One region of the Streptomyces sp. NPDC048584 genome, then DNA from elsewhere that is predicted to be linked to it. Evidence: riboswitches for the same ligand, from Rfam matches in the RefSeq annotation. Region 1 holds a riboswitch; the other holds the start of a gene.
The links. A riboswitch is a leader RNA that binds a small molecule or an ion and turns the genes downstream of it on or off. The one in region 1 is predicted to bind glycine.

Region 1 (4,409 bases):
CGCCGCCGTGCGGGATGCAGAAGGTCTTGTGCAGGTTCAGGTGCGAGACGTCACCGCCGAAGTGGCCCGGCTTGGCCAGACCCACCAGGGCGTTGAGGTTGGCGCCGTCCACGTACACCTGGCCGCCGGCCTCGTGCACCTCGGCACAGATGTCGGCGACGTGCTCCTCGAACACGCCGTGCGTCGAGGGGTACGTGATCATCAGCACGGCGAGCTCGTCGCGGTGCCGCGCGATCTTCGCGCGCAGGTCGGCGACGTCGATCTCGCCGTCGTCGGACGTCTTGACGACGACGACCTTCATGCCGGCCATCACGGCGCTGGCGGCGTTGGTGCCGTGCGCGGAGGACGGGATGAGGCAGATGGTGCGCTGCTCGTCGCCGTTGGCACGGTGGTAGCCGCGTACGGCGAGCAGTCCGGCCAGCTCGCCCTGGGATCCGGCGTTGGGCTGGAGGGACACCTTGTCGTAGCCGGTGACCTCGGCGAGACGGTCCTCCAGCTCGTGGATGAGCGTGAGGTAGCCCCGGGCCTGCTCGGCGGGCACGAAGGGGTGCAGCTGGCCGAACTCGGGCCAGGTGACCGGCTCCATCTCGGTGGTCGCGTTGAGCTTCATGGTGCAGGAGCCCAGCGGGATCATGCCGCGGTCCAGCGCGTAGTCCCGGTCGGAGAGCCGGCGCAGATAGCGCAGCATCGCGGTCTCGGAGCGGTGCTGCTGGAAGACGGGGTGCGTCAGGTACTCGTCGTTGCGCACCAGGGCGTCCGGCAGGGTGTCCCGCGCGGCCGCGTCCAGGGCCTCCGCGTCGCCGTCGACGCCGAAGGCGCTCCACACGGCGGTCAGCTGCGCGCGGGTGGTGGTCTCGTCGCAGGCGATGGAGACGTGGTCGGCGTCGACGAGGCGCAGGTTGACGCCGTTGCCCCGGGCGGCGGCGACGATCTCGGCGGCCCGGCCCGCGACCCGTACGGTCAGCGTGTCGAAGTACGAGCCGTGCACGATCTCGGCCCCGCCGGACCGCAGGCCCTCGGCGAGGACGGTGGCGTAGCGGTGGGTGCGCCGGGCGATCAGCCGCAACCCCTCCGCGCCGTGGTAGACGGCGTACATGCCGGCCATGACGGCGAGCAGCACCTGGGCGGTGCAGATGTTGCTGGTGGCCTTCTCGCGGCGGATGTGCTGCTCACGGGTCTGCAGGGCGAGGCGGTAGGCCTTGTGTCCGTCGGCGTCGACGGAGACGCCGACGAGCCGTCCGGGCAGACTGCGCGCCATCTTCTCCTGTACGGCCATGTAGCCGGCGTGCGGCCCGCCGAAGCCCATCGGGACACCGAAGCGCTGGGTGGTGCCGACCGCGATGTCCGCGCCCAGCTCACCGGGCGACTTCAGCAGCGTGAGGGCGAGCAGGTCGGCGGCGACGGTGACGAGCGCGCCCCGCTCGTGCGCCTGGTCGATCAGTGGCTTGATGTCGCGTACGGCACCGGAGGCGCCCGGGTACTGGATCAGCACCCCGTTGATCTCGCGCTCGGCGAGCCCGGCGGGGATGCCGTCGCTCAGGTCGGCCACGACGACCTCGACGCCGGTCGGCTCGGCGCGGGTCTCGATCACGGCGACGGTCTGCGGCAGGGCGTCCGCGTCGACGAGGAACAGGCCCTTCTTGTTCTTGCCCATGCGCCGCGACAGGGCCATGGCCTCGGCGGCGGCGGTGCCCTCGTCGAGCAGCGAGGCACCGGAGGTCGGCAGGCCGGTGAGGTCGGCGACCACGGTCTGGAAGTTGAGCAGCGCCTCGAGCCGACCCTGGGAGATCTCCGGCTGGTAGGGCGTGTAGGCCGTGTACCAGGCGGGGTTCTCCATCACGTTGCGCAGGATCACGGGCGGGGTGAAGGTCCCGTAGTACCCGAGCCCGATCATGGAGCCGAGCACCTCGTTGCGGTCGGCCAGCCCACGCAGCTCGGCCAGCACCTCCGCCTCGCTGCGGGCACCCGGCAGGTCCAGCGCGTCGGCGTTCTTGATCACATCCGGTACCGCGGCGGCGGTGAGCTCGTCCAGCGAGCCGTAACCGACCTGGGCGAGCATCTTGGCCCGGGCCTCGTGGTCGGGGCCGATGTGGCGCTGCTCGAAGGGAATTCCCTGTTCGAGCTCGGAGAGCGGAGTGCGAGGGGCGGTCATTGAGGAGGCCTCCTGGTCCGACGACCTTCGAGGGGCACCACGGCACGGGTGCCCGGACGGCCTCCCCCTCTGTCATCTCAACCTGAGAGCTTCACCGGGTCACCCGAGGGCACCCGGCTTTCACCGTCGGTGAGAGCGGAAGCCGTCGACACCCGCCCTGCTTTCCAGAGTGACCTCGTCCGTGCGGTACGTGTGCCTGAGAGATTCCGGGGAGGATTTGCTCCTTCGGCGCCTCCGGTGACGTCCGGAGGGCTCTCCCGCACGGGGTCAGCAGCCGCTGTCAGCGTACCAGCGCGCACCCCATCAGAACTTTCGAGTGGCCGTCCAGCCGATTGTGCCGTTCTGTAGTGCTTACGGATGAGTTTGCGACCAGTGGAGGGCCCGTGCAGACCGACATCGATCCGCGCCACCTGATCGGCCGCAAGGCGTTCGACCGCAACGGAACCCGGATCGGCACGATCGACGAGATCTACCTCGACGACGCCACGGGCGTACCGGAATGGGCGGCGATACGCACCGGACTGTTCAGCAGGGACGCATTCGTCCCCCTGGAACCCAGCGATCTCGTCGACGGCGCCCTCCACGTGCCCTTCGAGCGCGCCCTCATCAAGGAGGCCCCAGACTTCGGTGTGGGCCGCCATCTCTCCCCGGAGCAGGAACTCCAGCTGTACCACCACTACGGTCTGGACATCGCCGCTCCCGCCCCCCTCCCTGACCACGACTTCGGCAAGCTCGCGGGCAACGACAAGCCGGCCTGACCCGAACCGTTCACCGGTTCCGCGACCTCTTCCCTCCGCCGGCCGCCGCGCCCACGTCCTCGTCCTCCCCGGGCGCGCGGGGCACCAGCGGAAGCGGGTCCGCCGGCTCCAGGGCCGGGTCGTCGACGCGGAAGGTCTTCACCCGGCCCGGCTCCGAGCCGGGCGTCTCGAAGCGCACGGTGACCCGGCCGAGACCGCTGCCCTGGACCCAACCGTGCCCGTGCCCGGCATGCCGTACGTCATGTCCGGCCGGCCAGCGCCGCTCGGCGGGCGCCTCCGGCTCCGGTGCGGGAGCGGCGTCCGTCTCCTCCTGCGGGGACTCCTCGGCGACCGCCCCCGCCGCCTGCGCGAACAGGTCCTCCTGCGTGTAGTCCGCCAGCCCGCTGACCCCGACCCCGAGCAACCGCACCCCGCCGGTCGTGTCGACCGAGTCCAGCAGCCGCGCGGCCGCCTCCCGCACCACGGCCGGATCGTCCGTGGGGCCGCGCAGGGTCTCGGAGCGGGTGAGGGTCGAGAAGTCGTACCGGCGCACCTTCAGCACGATGGTCCGGCCCGACAGCCCCGCCGCCCGCAGCCTGTGCACGCACCGGTCGGCCAGCCGCCGCACCTCCGTACCGACCCGCACCCGGTCGTGGATGTCCACGTCGTAGGTGTCCTCGACCGACACCGACTTGGTCTCCCGCTCGGCCACCACGGGCCGCTCGTCCCGGGCCAGCGCCATCGCGAACAGCGCGTGCCCGTGTGCCTTGCCCAGCAGCCGTACGAGCTCGTCCTCCCCCGCCTCCGCGATCTCCTCGACCGTGTGGATCCCCGCCCGGCGCAGATGGTCACCGGTGGCCGGGCCGACACCCGGCAGGGTGCGCACGGACAGCGGGGCCAGGAGGGCCCGCTCCGTGCCCGGCTCGATCAGCACCAGTCCGTCCGGCTTCGCCTGCTCCGAGGCGATCTTCGCCACCATCTTGGAGGCAGCCAGACCCACCGACCCGGTGAGCGCGGTGCCCGCCCGTATGTCCGCGCGCAGCTTCGCCCCGGCCAGGCGCGCCGACCGCTCGTCCCAGGCCGTGCCACCGGCCTCCAGGTCCACGAACGCCTCGTCCAGGCTCAGCGGCTCCACGAGCGGTGACAGGGCCCGCAGCAGCCGCATCACCTGGTCGCTGATCGACCGGTAGAGGGCGAACCGCGGGACCAGATAGGCGGCGTTCGGCGCGAGCCGCCGGGCCTGTGCCATGGGCATCGCGGAGTGGACGCCGAAGACCCGGGCCTCGTACGAGGCGGTGGCCACCACACCACGGGGACCGAGCCCGCCCACGACGACCGCCTTCCCGCGCAGGCTCGGTTTGGACGCCTGCTCCACCGAGGCGAAGAAGGCATCCATGTCGAGATGCAGGATCGTGGGCGCGGTTCTCACGACTCCGATGCTGCCCTACGCCACTGACAACGGCCGTCCGCGGACGGCTCGCAGGGTCTCAGACCGCCTTGTTGCGCCGGGCCGCCAACTC
Region 2 (4,409 bases), on a different contig from region 1:
TGCGCGAGGTTCAGACCCATGATCGTGTCACCGGGCTTGAGCAGCGCGAACATCGCGGCGGCGTTGGCCTGCGCGCCGGAGTGCGGCTGCACATTGGCGTGCTCGGCGCCGAAGAGGTCCTTGACCCGGTCGATGGCGATCTGCTCGATCACGTCGACGTGCTCGCAGCCGCCGTAGTAGCGGCGGCCGGGGTAGCCCTCGGCGTACTTGTTGGTGAGGACCGAGCCCTGGGCCTCCATGACCGCGACCGGGGCGAAGTTCTCCGAGGCGATCATCTCGAGGGTGGACTGCTGGCGGTGCAGCTCGGCGTCGACGGCGGCGGCGACGGCGGGGTCGAGCTCGTGCAGGGGCGTGTTCAGAACGGACATGCGGCTACGACTCCTCAGCCGGCGATTTCGGCGTCGTACTCGGCGGCGGACAGCAGGTCGGCCGGCTCGTCGGTGACACGCACCTTGAACAGCCAGCCGCCCCCGAAGGGGGCCGAGTTCACCAGCGACGGGTCGTTCACGACGTCCTCGTTGATCTCGGTGATCTCACCGCCGACGGGGGAGTACAGATCGCTGACCGACTTGGTGGACTCCAGCTCGCCGCAGGTCTCGCCCGCGGAAACGGTGTCACCGACCTCGGGGAGCTGGACGAAGACCACGTCGCCGAGCGCGTTGGCCGCGTGCTCCGTGATGCCGACCGTCGACACGCCGTCCTCGGCGGCCGACAGCCACTCGTGCTCCTTGCTGTAACGCAGCTGCGTGGGGTTGCTCATGGCCTGGATTCTCCTGTACGGGGGGAGTGCTGATGACTGAGGGGACTGCGTACGGCACCCGTGAGCGGGCACGACGGCCCGCTCACCTCGTGCGTGGAACGCCGTCGTCCGGAAAGCCGTCGTCCGACGGTGTCACTTCTGCCGCTTGTAGAAGGGCAGCGCCACGACCTCGTACGGCTCGTGGCTGCCCCGGATGTCGACGCCCACACCCTCGGTGCCCGGCGCCGCGTGCGCCGCGTCGACGTACGCCATCGCGATCGGCCTGCCCAGCGTGGGGGAGGGGGCGCCCGAGGTGACCTCGCCGACCACCTCGCCGCCGGCCACGACCGCGTACCCGGCGCGCGGGACCCGGCGGCCCTCGGCGACCAGACCGACCAGCACCCGCGGCGGCACGGCGGCGGCACGCTCGGCGGCCTCGGCGAGCGCCGTACGGCCCACGAAGTCGCCCTCCTTCTCGAACTTCACCACCCGGCCGAGACCGGCGTCGAAGGGCGTGAGGGAGGGGCTCAGCTCATTGCCGTACAGCGGCATGCCCGCCTCCAGACGGAGCGTGTCCCGGCAGGACAGCCCGCAGGGAACGAGCCCGGCCGCCTCGCCGGCCTTGGTCAGCGCCTGCCACAGCTCCACCGCGTGCTCGGGCTTCACGAACAGCTCGAAACCGTCCTCGCCGGTGTAGCCGGTACGGGCGACGAGCGCGGGCACACCGGCGACCGTGCCCGGCAGGCCGGCGTAGTACTTCAGGCCCTCCAGGTCGGCGTCGGTGAGCGAGGCGAGGATGCCGGCGGACTCGGGGCCCTGCACGGCGAGCAGCGCGTACGCGTCACGGTCGTCGCGGACCTCGGCGTCGAAGCCGTCCGACCGCTCGACGAGCGCGTCCAGGACCACCTGCGCGTTGGAGGCGTTGGCGACCACCAGATACTCGGTGTCGCCGAGCCGGTAGACGATCAGGTCGTCCAGGATGCCGCCGTCCTCGCGGCAGATCATGGTGTAGCGGGCGCGGCCGGGCTTCACCCCGCCGATGTTGCCGACCAGGGCGTGGTCGAGGAGCGCGGCGGCCGCCGGTCCCAGGACGGCGATCTCGCCCATGTGCGAGAGGTCGAACAGGCCGGCCTTCGTGCGCACGGCGTTGTGCTCGTCGCGTTCGGAGCCGTAGCGCAGCGGCATGTCCCAGCCGGCGAAGTCGGTCATCGTCGCACCGAGCGAACGGTGCAGGGCGTCGAGCGCGGTCCGACGGGGTTCGGTACTGCTCATCGGTCGGGTCTCCCAAGGGCATGACGGGCGAGGGCGATTCCTCCCCATCTGTCATCGGAACCTGAGAGGTTCGCCATGACCACCCACGCGGGGCGTCCTGACTTGCACCTTGGGTGGGACCACCGGAGCACTGCTGCATGCCCTCGGGCGGCCCGCTTTTCAGATGTGCCTCGCCCGCGCGGTAACGGGGCCTGAGAGATTCAAGGGAGGGACTTGCTCCTTCGGCGCCCCGGCGGCAAACAGTGCCGGGGACTCTCCCGCGCGGATTCGAACGGCCGGTATGCAGTTGGCGCGCACATCATTGCACGCATTGTCGGGGTGCGGCAGGGGGACCCTTCCCTGGGGGTGCACGGGGCGTACGGGCACGGTCACGGCGGGCTGTGACAGGCCTGTTTCAGGAAACGGACGGAAACGAGAGACCTCGGCATTACCTTCTCTTTACACTCAGCGGGGGATCGGTATCCGTACCGGCCCCAGGGGAGGACGATCACGGTGAACAGGACCACGGCGTGCGCCACCACGACGGGCGTCACGCTGCCCCAGCAGCCGGCCGCGCAGGCCCGCCGGGCCCGCGGCGCGCTGCCGGCGCCCGTCGTCCGCGATCTGCGCGCCCGGGCCGGCCGGAGCCCGCGTGCCCTGCTCTTCGGACCCCGCGACCTCGTCGTGGTCACCGGACTGCCCGGCAGCGGCAAGTCCACGCTGATGCGGCGCGCGGTGCACGGCGGCCGTGTCGACTCCCAGGACACCCGCGACCGTTGGGACCGCCGTATGCCGCGCCTCCTGCCGTACGCGGTGTACCGCCCGCTGGTCCGCCTCGCCCACTACGCCGGACTGCGTCGCGCCCTGCGCTCCGGCACGCCCGTCGTCGTGCACGACTGCGGCACCCAGGCCTGGGTGCGCCGCTGGCTGGCCCGCGAGGCCCGCCGCCGGGGCGCGAACCTGCATCTGCTGCTGCTGGACGTCACGCCGCAGCAGGCCCTGGCCGGCCAGCGCGAACGCGGGCGCGGTGTCTCCCGGTACGCGTTCCTGCGCCATCGCTCCGCGAGCGAGCGGCTGTTGCGCGACGTGGAGCGCGGCGGCCTGCCCGCGGGCTGCGGATCGGCGGTCCTGATCGACCGGGACGCGGCCGACGCGCTGCACCGGGTCGGCTTCACCGGATGACCGGATAGCCTTTCGGGCACAGCAGTGGTTCCAGGCAGCAGGCGGTAGGCAGATGGACTTCCCGGCGCAGACACACCCCCACCCGCACGGCGGATGGCCCGGCAACGAGCTGGAGGAGGTGCTCTCCGCCTCCCTCGGCGTCCCCTCGGCGGGCGGCAGGGTCGTGGAGGTGCTGGGCCGCAGCTTCGTCTGGATCCCGCTGCCGAACGGCGGCGGCCGCGACAGCACCGACCTGGACCTGCCCACCATGGAACTCGACGGCCAGGCCTACGTCCCCGTCTTCAGCTCGGAGGAGCAGTTCCGCCAGGTCGCCGGCTCCCATCTGTCGTACACGATCGCGCCCGCCGTGGAGTTCGCCCGCGGCCTGCCGCCGCAGGTCGGCATCGCCGTGAACCCCGGCGGTGTGGTCGGCATCCCGCTGCCGCCGCCGGCGGTGGCCGAACTCTGCCGCGCCGGACGCGCCATGCCGGCCGGCACGGCGGCCGGCGGCCGGGTCCGGCTGTTCGAACCCGACTGGCAGGACGACCCGGTGGACTTCCTCGCCGCGGCGTCGGCGGAGTTCGACGCGATCGGCGTCGTCACCACGGCCCGCCGCTGCCTCGCCGCGATCGAAACGGCGACCCCGGCCCTGTTCATCGGCGTGCAACTCTCCTCCTGGGAGGGAGACCCCCGCACCCTCCCCCTGAACGCCCTGGGCCGAGCCCTGGCCCAATCCCCGCCCCCCTGGCCGGTCAACCTCATCGCCCTGGACCTGACCCAGGACCCGGTGGCCGACTACCTCCGCACCAGGGTCACCCCCTTCTACCAGCGCTGACAACGCCCCCCAGGGGCGCGGGGCTGTATCGACATGCGGCTCCGCCGCGCGGGCGCGCTCAACCCCAACCCCCCGCACTCGCCACGGCGCCGAAGTCCCGAACTCTCGGGCACTCACCGCGCACCGCACCGCACAGGCATCGGCTTAAGCTAGGCCCATCCGATGGCGAGGTACGGAGGGGCGATACAAGTGAGCGCTGGCACCGCGGCGACCGGACAGGTCGAGCACATGCTGCGCCAGGTGACGCCCGGGCGTTACGACGCGTACGAGGCCCTGCTGCGCGCCCTCGCGACCCCCGCGTCCGGCCAGGTCTGGATGCTGCTCTGGCACGGCCAGGCCGGCTCCCCCGACGCCCAGTACGGGAACATGGAGGTCGACGGCCTCGGCTACGCCCCCTGTGTCACCTCCGCCCAGGAGCTCTCC

Region 2: another riboswitch for glycine. It lies ahead of gcvT (glycine cleavage system aminomethyltransferase GcvT); the one in region 1 lies ahead of gcvP (aminomethyl-transferring glycine dehydrogenase).

Annotation. Positions count from the first base shown of each region.
Region 1 is NZ_JBICWF010000011.1:8,857-13,265, reverse strand. It holds gene gcvP (aminomethyl-transferring glycine dehydrogenase) at 1-2,152, opposite strand, end outside; glycine riboswitch at 2,327-2,422, opposite strand; gene ACGFR9_RS23610 (PRC-barrel domain-containing protein) at 2,536-2,910, shown strand; gene ACGFR9_RS23605 (DNA polymerase IV) at 2,921-4,318, opposite strand; gene ACGFR9_RS23600 (MerR family transcriptional regulator) at 4,377-4,409, opposite strand, start outside.
Region 2 is NZ_JBICWF010000022.1:8,903-13,311, reverse strand. It holds gene glyA (serine hydroxymethyltransferase) at 1-368, opposite strand, end outside; gene gcvH (glycine cleavage system protein GcvH) at 383-760, opposite strand; gene gcvT (glycine cleavage system aminomethyltransferase GcvT) at 893-2,011, opposite strand; glycine riboswitch at 2,181-2,281, opposite strand; gene ACGFR9_RS33790 (AAA family ATPase) at 2,504-3,172, shown strand; gene ACGFR9_RS33785 (enhanced serine sensitivity protein SseB) at 3,225-3,986, shown strand; gene ACGFR9_RS33780 (enhanced serine sensitivity protein SseB C-terminal domain-containing protein) at 4,215-4,409, shown strand, end outside.